2 regions of the Companilactobacillus sp. HBUAS59699 genome follow, and region 1 is predicted to be linked to the other one. Evidence: predicted binding sites of a transcription regulator. Region 1 holds the regulator's gene; the other holds the start of a gene.

Region 1 (5,423 bases):
GTCTAAAATGAAAATCTATCTTGAAAATCGTTTATTTGGTCCGCTGACGATTACTTCTTTGGAGAGATATTTTACTCGCTCCATAATCCGCTGTGCCTTTACTGGCTCTTCTTCTCCACGCTGATTAACTGACAAATGCTGTTCTAGCTCAGACATTGAAAAATTCGAAGAGAAAAATGTCGGCATATTTTCTTGCATACGATATTGCAAGATAACTCCTAGTACTTCATCACGGATCCAACTAGACATTGAGTCTGCCCCAATATCATCCAGCATTAAAATTTCAGCATCTTTAACTTTGTTGACACGATCTAATACATTGTTCTGTCCGATTGAATTTTTCATTTCAATCGCAAAGGTTGGAAAATGCATAATCGTTGTTTTGATATCATCTTTGATCAATTCATTAGCGATTGCACCCAAAAGATATGTCTTACCTACACCAAAGTCACCAGCCAAATATAATCCGGGAACAAAGTTATCATTTCGATGTTCATAATTATCTACAAAGTCTAGTGCCGCTTCGAGTGCCTCTTGTCTACCCGCACCACCGTAATCAGACAGTGTAGCTTTGCGAATATCCTTTGGCATATTCAACAAGACAAATTTTGATTCATAATTACTTTCTTTTTCTTTGCTGATAGTTCTGCTATTAGGGGCATAGACAACTTCAATATTGTGATTACTGACCACTAATTGTGGCACATATCCCTTAGACAATTCACTTGGATGTGTCTTGTGATTGTAGAATTCATAAATACTAGCGGCACTAACATCAATAGCATCTGAATTGATTTGTTCAGAATTTTTCTTCAAAAAAACTTGAACATCAGGATCATTCAATGCTTGACTCATCAAACGACGATAATCATCAGTTAGATTTTTTGAGTTTAAATATTCAGCTAATTTTGATCCTAAATTTTCCATGATTAATTATCCTTATTTCTCATTTTTCTGAGTCTCTCTTGTAACTCTTGTTGTTTCTTTTTAGCATCCCCATTAGCTACTGGCTTGGAAGTCACCTTACTCCAATCAGTACTCTGTTCGACTCTTCTGGATGCCTTATTACTGTTATAACGACGCTTGGGGTTACGCGGCTTAGTTTTGAAATCATGCAGCCTTTGCAGAGCTTGTTCTGGAGTTTCAACGTTGTTTTGCTGCCAATCATTAGCCATAGTTTCCATTAAGGGTAACGTCAGCGTTGGCGAATTTTGCAGTATGTAGTCCACCATGATATTCAAAACAGCTGGTGACAAATAAGTCTTCATCGCCATATCTCGTAATGCCCGTGATTCCACTGTACCAGTAAAGCCGCCACTCTTCTTTTTCTCAGCGGCTAAGAAGTCAGCTGGTGCCAAAGTCTTCGCTTGTTGCAACAATACATCATCTGCACGATTAAAATGTGTCACTATAGTATTTTGGTTTGTGTTATTAGCTTCATTATTATTCTGAGTTGTGGCATTCTTGATTGAAATATTAGCATTCTTCTCAAAGCGATCTTGAACCGTCCGCTTCAAACGGACTGGATCGATCTTATTATTAACGATGTCACAAGTTTGACCGATCAAATTAATTATGGCTATTTCATCTATGCCATAAAAAGCGTGCAAACTAATGATCAATTCTTGATTCTTTAAGAGATCATCATTACTGATTTTGAACAACTGACCAATTCTTTCCGAAATCAACTCCCAGTCTAGTTGAGAATCATCTGTTTCTTGGATCTTAGGTTTAGGTTGTGTATTCATATCATCAAAATCACTTTGAGCCGATTTAACTTCTGACGGAGTATTTATCAAGTCATCATTACTTAATTGAAATACTTCCAAGAAATCTTTACTGATCTCTTTGGAATCATCAAGAATATCAGTCGATTGGGCATATTTTTTGACTAACTTGTGATAGTTCTTCTCACCTATCTGTTCATACAAAAAAATACTCATTAGATCATCATTAAAAAAATCATGCGGCATTAAAGGCTCAAACAATTGATATACAACGTAATCACCAATGTCATCATGCTTTTCATATGACCGGATCAAACCCAATGCTTCGGCCTTAATGCGTTCATTATAAAAAGTTTTTAAGTCAAGGTCTAATAAGCTCATCAGATCAGCGTGACTCTGACGCTCACTGACTAATTCTTTATTAGGAACCTTCTCCCACAACAGTAAATAAATACTATATGCACGAGTTCCAAGTAACGGCAAATAAAGATCAGTCAAAACATGACGATCATAATCATTTATTTGTCCGTGTGGCAAACACCAATAACCCGTCAATGGTGTAAACTTTGCCGGATCATAATTAAATTCTTTTGCCAATTCAGCACTTCCTAATCTTTATCAGATTTACCTTCAGATCCATCATTTGCCATCATTTCTTGAACCTCTTTCATAAATCCATTCATATCTTTGAATTCACGATAGACGCTGGCAAAGCGGATATAAGTAACATCATCGACATCGGCAAGAATCTTCATGACATATTCACCGATAGTTTGAGAACCAACTTCATTCTCACCGGTTGCACGAATTTGATTTTCTACCTTATCAACGATGCCATTCATTTGATCAATAGTAACTGGGCGCTTTTCAGCTGCACGTACTAATCCTCGCAATAACTTCTCACGACTGAACTCTTCACGATTCCCGTTCTTCTTGATTACTAATAATGGCGATTTTTCGATTCTTTCAAAAGTTGTAAAACGTGTCCCGCAGTATTCGCATTCTCTTCTACGTCTGATAGCGCGTCCCTCATCACTTGGACGACTGTCGACAACTTTTGATGAATCATGATGACAATGTGGACAAATCATATCATCAGCCTCTTTTCTGTATCATAATTTTTTTATCAAATTATAAATTTCAGTTTCTAAAATATTCAAATTACCTGAATTATCAATCACAATATCTGCACGTTTTTTCTTATCTTCCATCGACATTTGTGAATTGATTTTTTTCAAAGCATCTTCTTCACTAATTCTATCACGTTCCATCAAGCGTTCTAACTGTATTTTTTCAGGAATATAAATAGTTATTACTCCATCAAAATAATTTTGATAATTAGATTCAAACAATAATTGAATTTCAAATATTACTATTCTTTTATCATTTGATTCACGGACTTGTTTTATTGTATGTAGAATTTGCTCTCGAATCAATGGTCCTGTGATATTTGTTAACTTTTTTAGCTGATTTTTATCATTAAAAACGATTGAACCTAATTTTTTTCGATTCAAAGATCCGTCACTGAACAAGATTCCTTTACCAAAAGTACTTACAATCTGTTCCAATCCAATAGTACCAGGCTCGACAATATCTCTTGCTACTTGATCAGCGTCGTAAACTACACAACCGTTCTTTCTAAAAATATCCAATACAGTTGATTTACCAGCTGCGATTCCACCCGTTAACCCATAGATCTTGCTCATTTGATTACCTGACAGTGTGGACAGAAGTGTGTACCACGTCCGCCTACTTTTATTTTCTCGATTTCAGTACCGCAACGAGAACAAGGTGTTCCTTCTTTGCCATAAGCGTGCAAGAAATTCTGCATGTGACCTGCATGACCAGTTGAATCTACATACGATCTAACCGTTGATCCACCAGCTTCAATTCCCATTTTCATTTCTTCATTTGAATATTTAATAATATTCTTAATATCATCATCATTCAAGTGATTAGCTGGTGTTTCTGGATGCAGTTTGGCACTCCAAAGGACTTCATCGACGTATATGTTACCAAGTCCACTCATAACTGATTGATCTAACAAAACCGTCTTAATGTCTTTGCGATGTCGCATTATCCTTGGTTTAACATTTTCAAATGTAAATTCATCTGACAAGGGCTCAGGACCTAATTTTGCAATCGACTTATTTCCCGCAAGATCAGACGTTCTCCACAACTGCATTCGACCAAATTTTCTAACATCATTATAAATGAGCTTTTGTCCATCATCCAAAGTAAAAATTGCATGAGAATGTTTATCGATCATTGCTGGATCGGCAGAAACACGATACTTACCTTCCATTCGCAAATGGCTAATGATCGTAAATCCATTATCTAAATGTATCAACAAGAACTTAGCACGACGACCAATATCTTCAATAGTTGTACCAGTCACCATATCAATAAATTGTTGTACATCCCCCGTTATTAAGTTTTGATATCTGATCTCAACGTTAGTGATTTTTTTACCCTTAACTTGAGATATCAATCCTCGTCTAACAGTCTCTACTTCTGGCATTTCAGGCATACTTTTTCACTCATTTCTTTATAAAATTTATTATTTTGCTTCGTACCAACTTTCACCGTGCGCTGATCCAACTTTTAGTGGAACATCTAATTTAACAGCAGAATCCATTACACTTGGTACGAGCTTCTCCAAAATTGGAATTTCAGATTTTGGTGCTTCAAAAATCATTTCATCGTGAACTTGCAATAGTAAGTTAGCTTGCAAGTTCTCTTTTTTGAGCATCTTTTGCATATTGATCATGGCAACTTTAATAATATCAGCCGCACTACCTTGAATAGGTGTGTTCATGGCTGTTCTCTGAGCAAAATTACGAATATTAAAGTTCTTAGAATGAATATCTGGCAAGTATCTACGACGATGCATTATTGTTTCAACATAGCCATTCTCTCTAGCAAATTTAACGATATCATCCATATACTTCTTAACTCCTGGATACTGTTCGAAGTAAGAATCGATGAACTGTGCAGCCTCTTTACGAGTTATACCAATATTCTGTGACAATCCATAGTCACTGATACCATAAACAATACCAAAGTTAGTGGCCTTGGCTTTCCGTCGCATATCAGGTGTAACTTCGTCCGTGCTATCTAATCCAAAGATTCTCATGGCAGTATGTGCATGAATATCGTAATCTTCTTTAAAGGCCTCTTGCATATTCTCATCACCAGAAATATGTGCTAAAACACGTAATTCAACTTGAGAATAATCAGCTGAGAACATTTCCCAATCGTCATCCTGTGGCACGAATGCCTTTCTGATCTGGCGTCCTTCATCAATTCTAATTGGAATATTTTGCAAGTTAGGTTCAATTGATGACAAGCGTCCAGTTTGAGTTAGCGTTTGTTGGTAAATAGTATGAATTCTGTTATCTGGTTGGATAAATTTTTGTAATCCAACTGCATAAGTCGAGTTGATCTTAGAAATTTGACGATAATCCAAGATTTTTTGAACTACTGGTGACTTACTCTTTAATTTTTCAAGTACATCAACCGCAGTTGAATAGCCTGTTTTTGTTTTTTTAATGACAGGTAATTTTAACTTTTCAAACAAGATCACACCTAGTTGTTTAGGTGAATTGATGTTGAATTCTTCACCAGCTTCTTGATAAATCTGTTGTTCAATATCACTCAATTTCTTAGCAAAGTCATTTTGCATTTCTTTTAAGC
Region 2 (5,423 bases), on a different contig from region 1:
AATAGTTCTTTCACGAGGTCAGATTTGGGAGCAAAACTTTCTTTGAGATACTTATCGAAGTATGAGCCGTCAGCGTAGGCAGATTTTTCGAAATTGGCAAAAGTTTCGTGACGTTCTTTGGCGATATGATTACTTTCAACTAAGGTCCAGTAGTTGAGCAGCATGAAGTAAACACCGATGAATTCAATTGATTCAGGTGAACCGTATTCGATATGATGTTTAGCCAGATAGGTGTGTAATCCCATAGCTCCAAGACCAACGGAATGACTCATCTTATTACCATGTGCTACTGAAGGTACAGCAGTAATGTTTGAAGCATCACTGACGAAGGTCAAAGCGCGCAGCATAGAACGGATCGACTTACCGAAGTCAGGACTCTCCATCATGTTCAAAATATTTGTCGAGCCTAGATTACAGCTGACATCAGTTCCTAGTTTGGTATATTCTTGAGCATCGTTTAATTCAGAAGGAATCTGGACTTGTTGGATCTCGGTACAGAGATTACTCATGATGACTTTACCATCGATTGGATTGTCACGATTGACAGTGTCGATGTTTAAGACGTAGGGATAACCAGATTCTTGTTGCAGTTTACTGATCTCGTCTTCCAGTTCACGAGCTTTTATCTTGTATTTCTTGATGCGGTCATCTTGTACCATCTTGTCATATTCTTTAGTGATGTCGACATAAGAGAATGGAACGCCATAAACACGTTCAACTGAATAAGGGCTGAATAAATACATGTCGGCATCGTTTCTGATCAATTCGTAATACTTGTCAGGGACGATGACACCGAGTGAAAGAGTCTTAACACGAACTTTTTCGTCGGCATTTTCTTTTTTAGCGGACAAGAAGTCAATAATATCTGGGTGGAAGACATTCAAATAAACCGCACCAGCACCTTGACGTTGGCCCAATTGGTTACTGTAACTGAAACTGTCTTCGAGTAATTTCATAACTGGTAAGACACCGGAAGATGAATTATCGATCCCTTTGATCGGTGAACCTGATTCACGCAGATTGGATAACGTGATACCAACCCCGCCACCGATACGTGATAGTTGCAAAGCTGAGTTGATCGTCCGACCAATACTGTTCATATCGTCAGTAACTTGTAATAAGAAACAAGAGACATATTCACCACGACGTTTACGGCCGGCATTGAGAAATGATGGAGTAGCAGGTTGGTAACGTTGCATGATCATTTCGTTAGCTAATGTAGTAGCTTGTTCTTGATCGCCGTGAGCGAAGAGTAGGGCGTTGAAAAGGATCCGCATCTCATAGTTTTCCAAATATAAATCACCATCGTTAGTCTTGATAACGTATTGATTGAAAAATTTATAAGCAGCCATGAAAGACTTGAATTGGAAATGTTTAGCTAAGAGTGATTGGTAAAGATTGTCGATAAATTCAAACGGATATTCATCGATAACTTCTTTTTCGATGTAGTCATTGTCGACCAAATAGTCGATATGATCTTTGAATGAAGCAAATTTCATAGTATTTGGTTCGACATTTTCAGCGAAGAAGGCTTTAACAGCTTCTTGGTCTTTGTTCAAAGGAATCTTGCCATCGACTGGAATGTTGATTTCGTTATTTAGCTTGAAGTAACTTACCTTCGTTACATCTAGATTATTTAGTCCCAAAGTTATTCACTACTTTCTTGAAATTTTCTACGTCTTTCTTAGTACCGTTGAACTCAAACTCGAAGACGACCGGAACATCTAGTCCCTTAGCAATGTCTCTGGCAGTGTGGTTGTATAAAGAATTGAAATTACGGTTACCACCGCCAGCTAAGCCGACACAGTTCTTAGCGTTGTCTTTGTATTGTAAGAAATCTACGACTGGATCCATCATATCATCGTCGTATGCCGGAACGATGAGAATAAAAGACCGATCCATTTCGTGAAAAGGATCGGCGTCAGATATTTCATATCCATTTAGGCCGGTCTTATTGACGAAGCGTCGTGTTTGGCCGGTAATTGAGTAGTAGGCTATGTCGACCATTAGTTAGCTAATTCTTTCAAGCTATCTGGACGAAAACCGACGATAGGGTCACTATTTTCAGGCATAACTACTGGTACACTTTGGAAGCCTTGTTCTTTTAACATATCAAGGTATTTTGGTTCTTGATTGATGTTGTGTTCTTCAAAATTGATATTGTGTTCTTTTAAGTATCTCTTTGTCATTTTGCATTGCATGCAGTTGTTTTTGCTATATACGATTACGTTGTTCATAATGATCCGCTCCCTCGAAATGTGATTCATTCACTAGTATAAAACATTCAATATATCAATACTAGTAATTATTCTTGTGAAAACACAAGATATAGTATTGTATAATAATTGGTCTACATTATGGTGTGGCTACAAAGACCAGTTTGACGGTTATTGTCTAGAGAATAATGTTCTGAATTTTATTATATTTAGTTTTTTCGTGGTAAAATTACCGTAATGACTATTATATGTTTTTCAGTTAAAATTACAAATGCTGAAGGGCAATAATTTAGTAGGGAGAAGATTATGAGTTCTTGGAATTTTGTGGGAATAATCGCCTGGATCATAGTGATCGCACTATTGATCTTCGTGGTATTTAATATTAGAAATCGCCATTTAAAAATATTAGTTGTCCAAAAAGGTGGCATTACTTGGAAGACGATCTTAGTTGATCTGTTAGAAATTGTTGTGGTCATCTTGGCGGTAAGTGCAATGCTATATGTAACCTTGTTCTCAAGAGTTGATTTGAAGGACAAGAACGACATTGCGATGTCTTATAAGTACGAACCAATGATCGTACAAACTACTAATGATGGTCAGGGTTATTACGTCAAGATTGATAAAAAAGACAAGCACAGTGATAACGATGTTTATCAATATTGGGTGAACAATTCAACTTATACTGTCTCAAGTCACAATGCGACTATTTCGGATGCAACATTACCGTTTAATGTCTCAGGGATGCGTATGAATTGGCCAATGGACAAGATCAAGAAGATGGATTCTAAGTATCAGTATGCTTATGTCATCACAGCACAAGCTAAGTATAAGAACAACTTCGCCAACGGCTTAGGTCTCAAAGCAGGACGCTTTGCAGTCGAATACCGTGTCTTGAGGGTACCAGCTCGTTCATTTATTGATGTGGAAGCAGAGAAAGAATAATAAGAACAAAAATGGAGCTATGACATGATTGCCATAGCTCCATTTAGCTTTTCAAGTTTTACTTTTTAATTTTTTTGATACTTACAACTATTTTATTATTGAGTTCCATCTTGTTTGTATCATCTTTAGGATCGTTCTTGACGATTTCCATCAAAGCTGAATGCTCGTAGACTTTTTCAACTTTACCTTCAAAGGGATAATCCATATCTTCATCCACTTTGCACTTGTAAACTTCTCCAACCTTTAAATCTTCTATTTTCATATGTATAAATCTCCTAGGATTTTTTACTTAACAGACTAGTATAATAATATAGTAGAAGAAATAATTCAAATAATAGGATACATTATGGATAAAAAAATTATCGTGATCACCGGTGCTAGCGGTACTGGTAAGACAACTATCAGTCAATATTTAAAGAAAAAATATCATATTCCTCCCGTCTTAACACATACAACAAGGGCTCCCCGAGCTGGCGAGGTTGATGGGGTCGACTATCATTTTGAAACGGATGAAACTTTTGCTAAAAATCATTATTTGGAACAAGTGGAATATTCCGGTTTTCACTATGGTTCTTCAGAAGAGAGTCTTAACCAGACTTGGAAAAAAGTTGATATTGCTAGTATTGTTGTTGATACGGCCGGGGCTATTTCCTATAAGAAGAAGTATGGGGACGCAGCGGTAGTGATATTTTTAGAAGTAGATCTAGAGACAGTGGCACAGAGATTGCACGATCGTGGGGATGCTTCTGAACGATTGATTAAGCGAATCAACAGCGAAGAATTTAAGCGAGATCTGAAAATTCCGGATGAATTAAAGGGAAAATCATATGAAATTATTAACAAAGACATCGATTTAACCAAAAAAAGAGTCGATGAGGTAATAAATCACCTAATATTCAAGTAATTTGATTATTCACAAAAAGGCCACTAATGCTGATATATCGACGTTAGTGGCCCTTTTGCTTTGTGAAAGACAAAGTGTAACATTCTTATACAATTGCTGTAACATTTCTGCAATATTCAGAGTGTATTATAGTCATCGTTGAGTGATAAGAAAATAACATTTAAGAAAAATTTAAACAATTAAAAAAAACAAACCATTACGGGGGATTTCAATTTTGAATACTAAAGTTAAAAAAGGTCTAATTACATTTACAGCAGCTGCTTCATTAGCAGTTACAGGATTAGGTGTTTCAAACGCTTCTTCTACAACAGTTAAAGCTGATACAGCTACACCTGTTGCAGTTCGTACAAACAATATGGCAATCCTTTATTCATCTGCTTCATCAACTGCTAAGACTGCTGGTCGTGCACTTGCTGCAAATACTGACTGGGCTGTTGGTAAATCAGCAACAGACGCTTCAGGTAACACTTTCTACTATGTAGGTGCAAACGAATGGGTTAAGGCTTCAGACGTTACTGATGTTTCTACAATTACACAAGCAGCTACTGAAGACTCAAGTGCTTCAACACAATCAGATGTTGACGCAGTTATCAGTACTGCTAAACAATACTTAGGTACACCTTATGTATGGGGTGGTAAGACACCTGCAGGATTCGACTGCTCAGGTTTCACATCATACGTATACCAACAAGCAACAGGTAAGAGCATCGGTGGTTACACAGTAGCTCAAGAATCAGCTGGTACACAAGAAGCTGTTTCACAAGCTTCAGCCGGAGACCTATTGTTCTGGGGTGGCCATGGTTCTACATACCACGTAGGTATTTACTTAGGTAACAACCAATACATCGCTGCACCACAACCAGGCGAATCAGTTAAGATTTCAAGTATATCAAGTTACTTCATGCCTTCATTCGCTGTTAAGGTTCTATAATACAAATTCAAAATTAAAATCGCTTAGACTGCCATTGGCAGTCTTTTTTTGTATACTTTAGATATTAAACAAAAAAATGGAGAAACTTATCATGGAAAAGATTCTGGAAAAGGCAATTAGTTTAATTAAACCCCAAATGACGATCAGCTTTGGTGGTGGCAATACAGTCAATCGACTGATCAAAGAAGTAGCTAAACAAAAACTCGACATAAAGGTTTGTACACCTTCAGAAGTAACGAAGAAAAATTGTCAAAGCTTAGGCATGTCAGTCTTAGAGTTAGATCAGATCAAGCAGATCGATCTAGCTTTTGACGGCTGTGATAGTTTGGATGAGAATTTGAATGCATTGAAGAGTAATGGTGGGATCCATACGTTTGAAAGAATCTATGCACAACAAGCTAAGAACTATATAATATTAGCTCCCAAAGAG

What was found. Region 1 encodes NrdR, which represses ribonucleotide reductase genes. Its sites were predicted from a motif close to ACACNATATATNGTGT; they were not measured.
Region 2: the regulator NrdR is predicted to act here: its motif matches at 2,320-2,335, upstream of nrdH (glutaredoxin-like protein NrdH).

Annotation. Positions count from the first base shown of each region.
Region 1 is NZ_JAYKTV010000001.1:103,394-108,816, reverse strand. It holds gene dnaI (primosomal protein DnaI) at 16-927, opposite strand; gene U8519_RS00480 (DnaD domain protein) at 930-2,324, opposite strand; gene nrdR (transcriptional regulator NrdR) at 2,336-2,818, opposite strand; gene coaE (dephospho-CoA kinase) at 2,840-3,433, opposite strand; gene mutM (DNA-formamidopyrimidine glycosylase) at 3,430-4,257, opposite strand; gene polA (DNA polymerase I) at 4,288-5,423, opposite strand, start outside.
Region 2 is NZ_JAYKTV010000006.1:12,312-17,734, forward strand. It holds gene nrdE (class 1b ribonucleoside-diphosphate reductase subunit alpha) at 1-1,646, opposite strand, end outside; gene nrdI (class Ib ribonucleoside-diphosphate reductase assembly flavoprotein NrdI) at 1,633-2,007, opposite strand; gene nrdH (glutaredoxin-like protein NrdH) at 2,007-2,237, opposite strand; gene U8519_RS10855 (LVIS_2131 family protein) at 2,523-3,158, shown strand; gene U8519_RS10860 (DUF2187 domain-containing protein) at 3,217-3,420, opposite strand; gene U8519_RS10865 (guanylate kinase) at 3,505-4,062, shown strand; gene U8519_RS10870 (C40 family peptidase) at 4,277-4,993, shown strand; gene U8519_RS10875 (ribose-5-phosphate isomerase A) at 5,085-5,423, shown strand, end outside.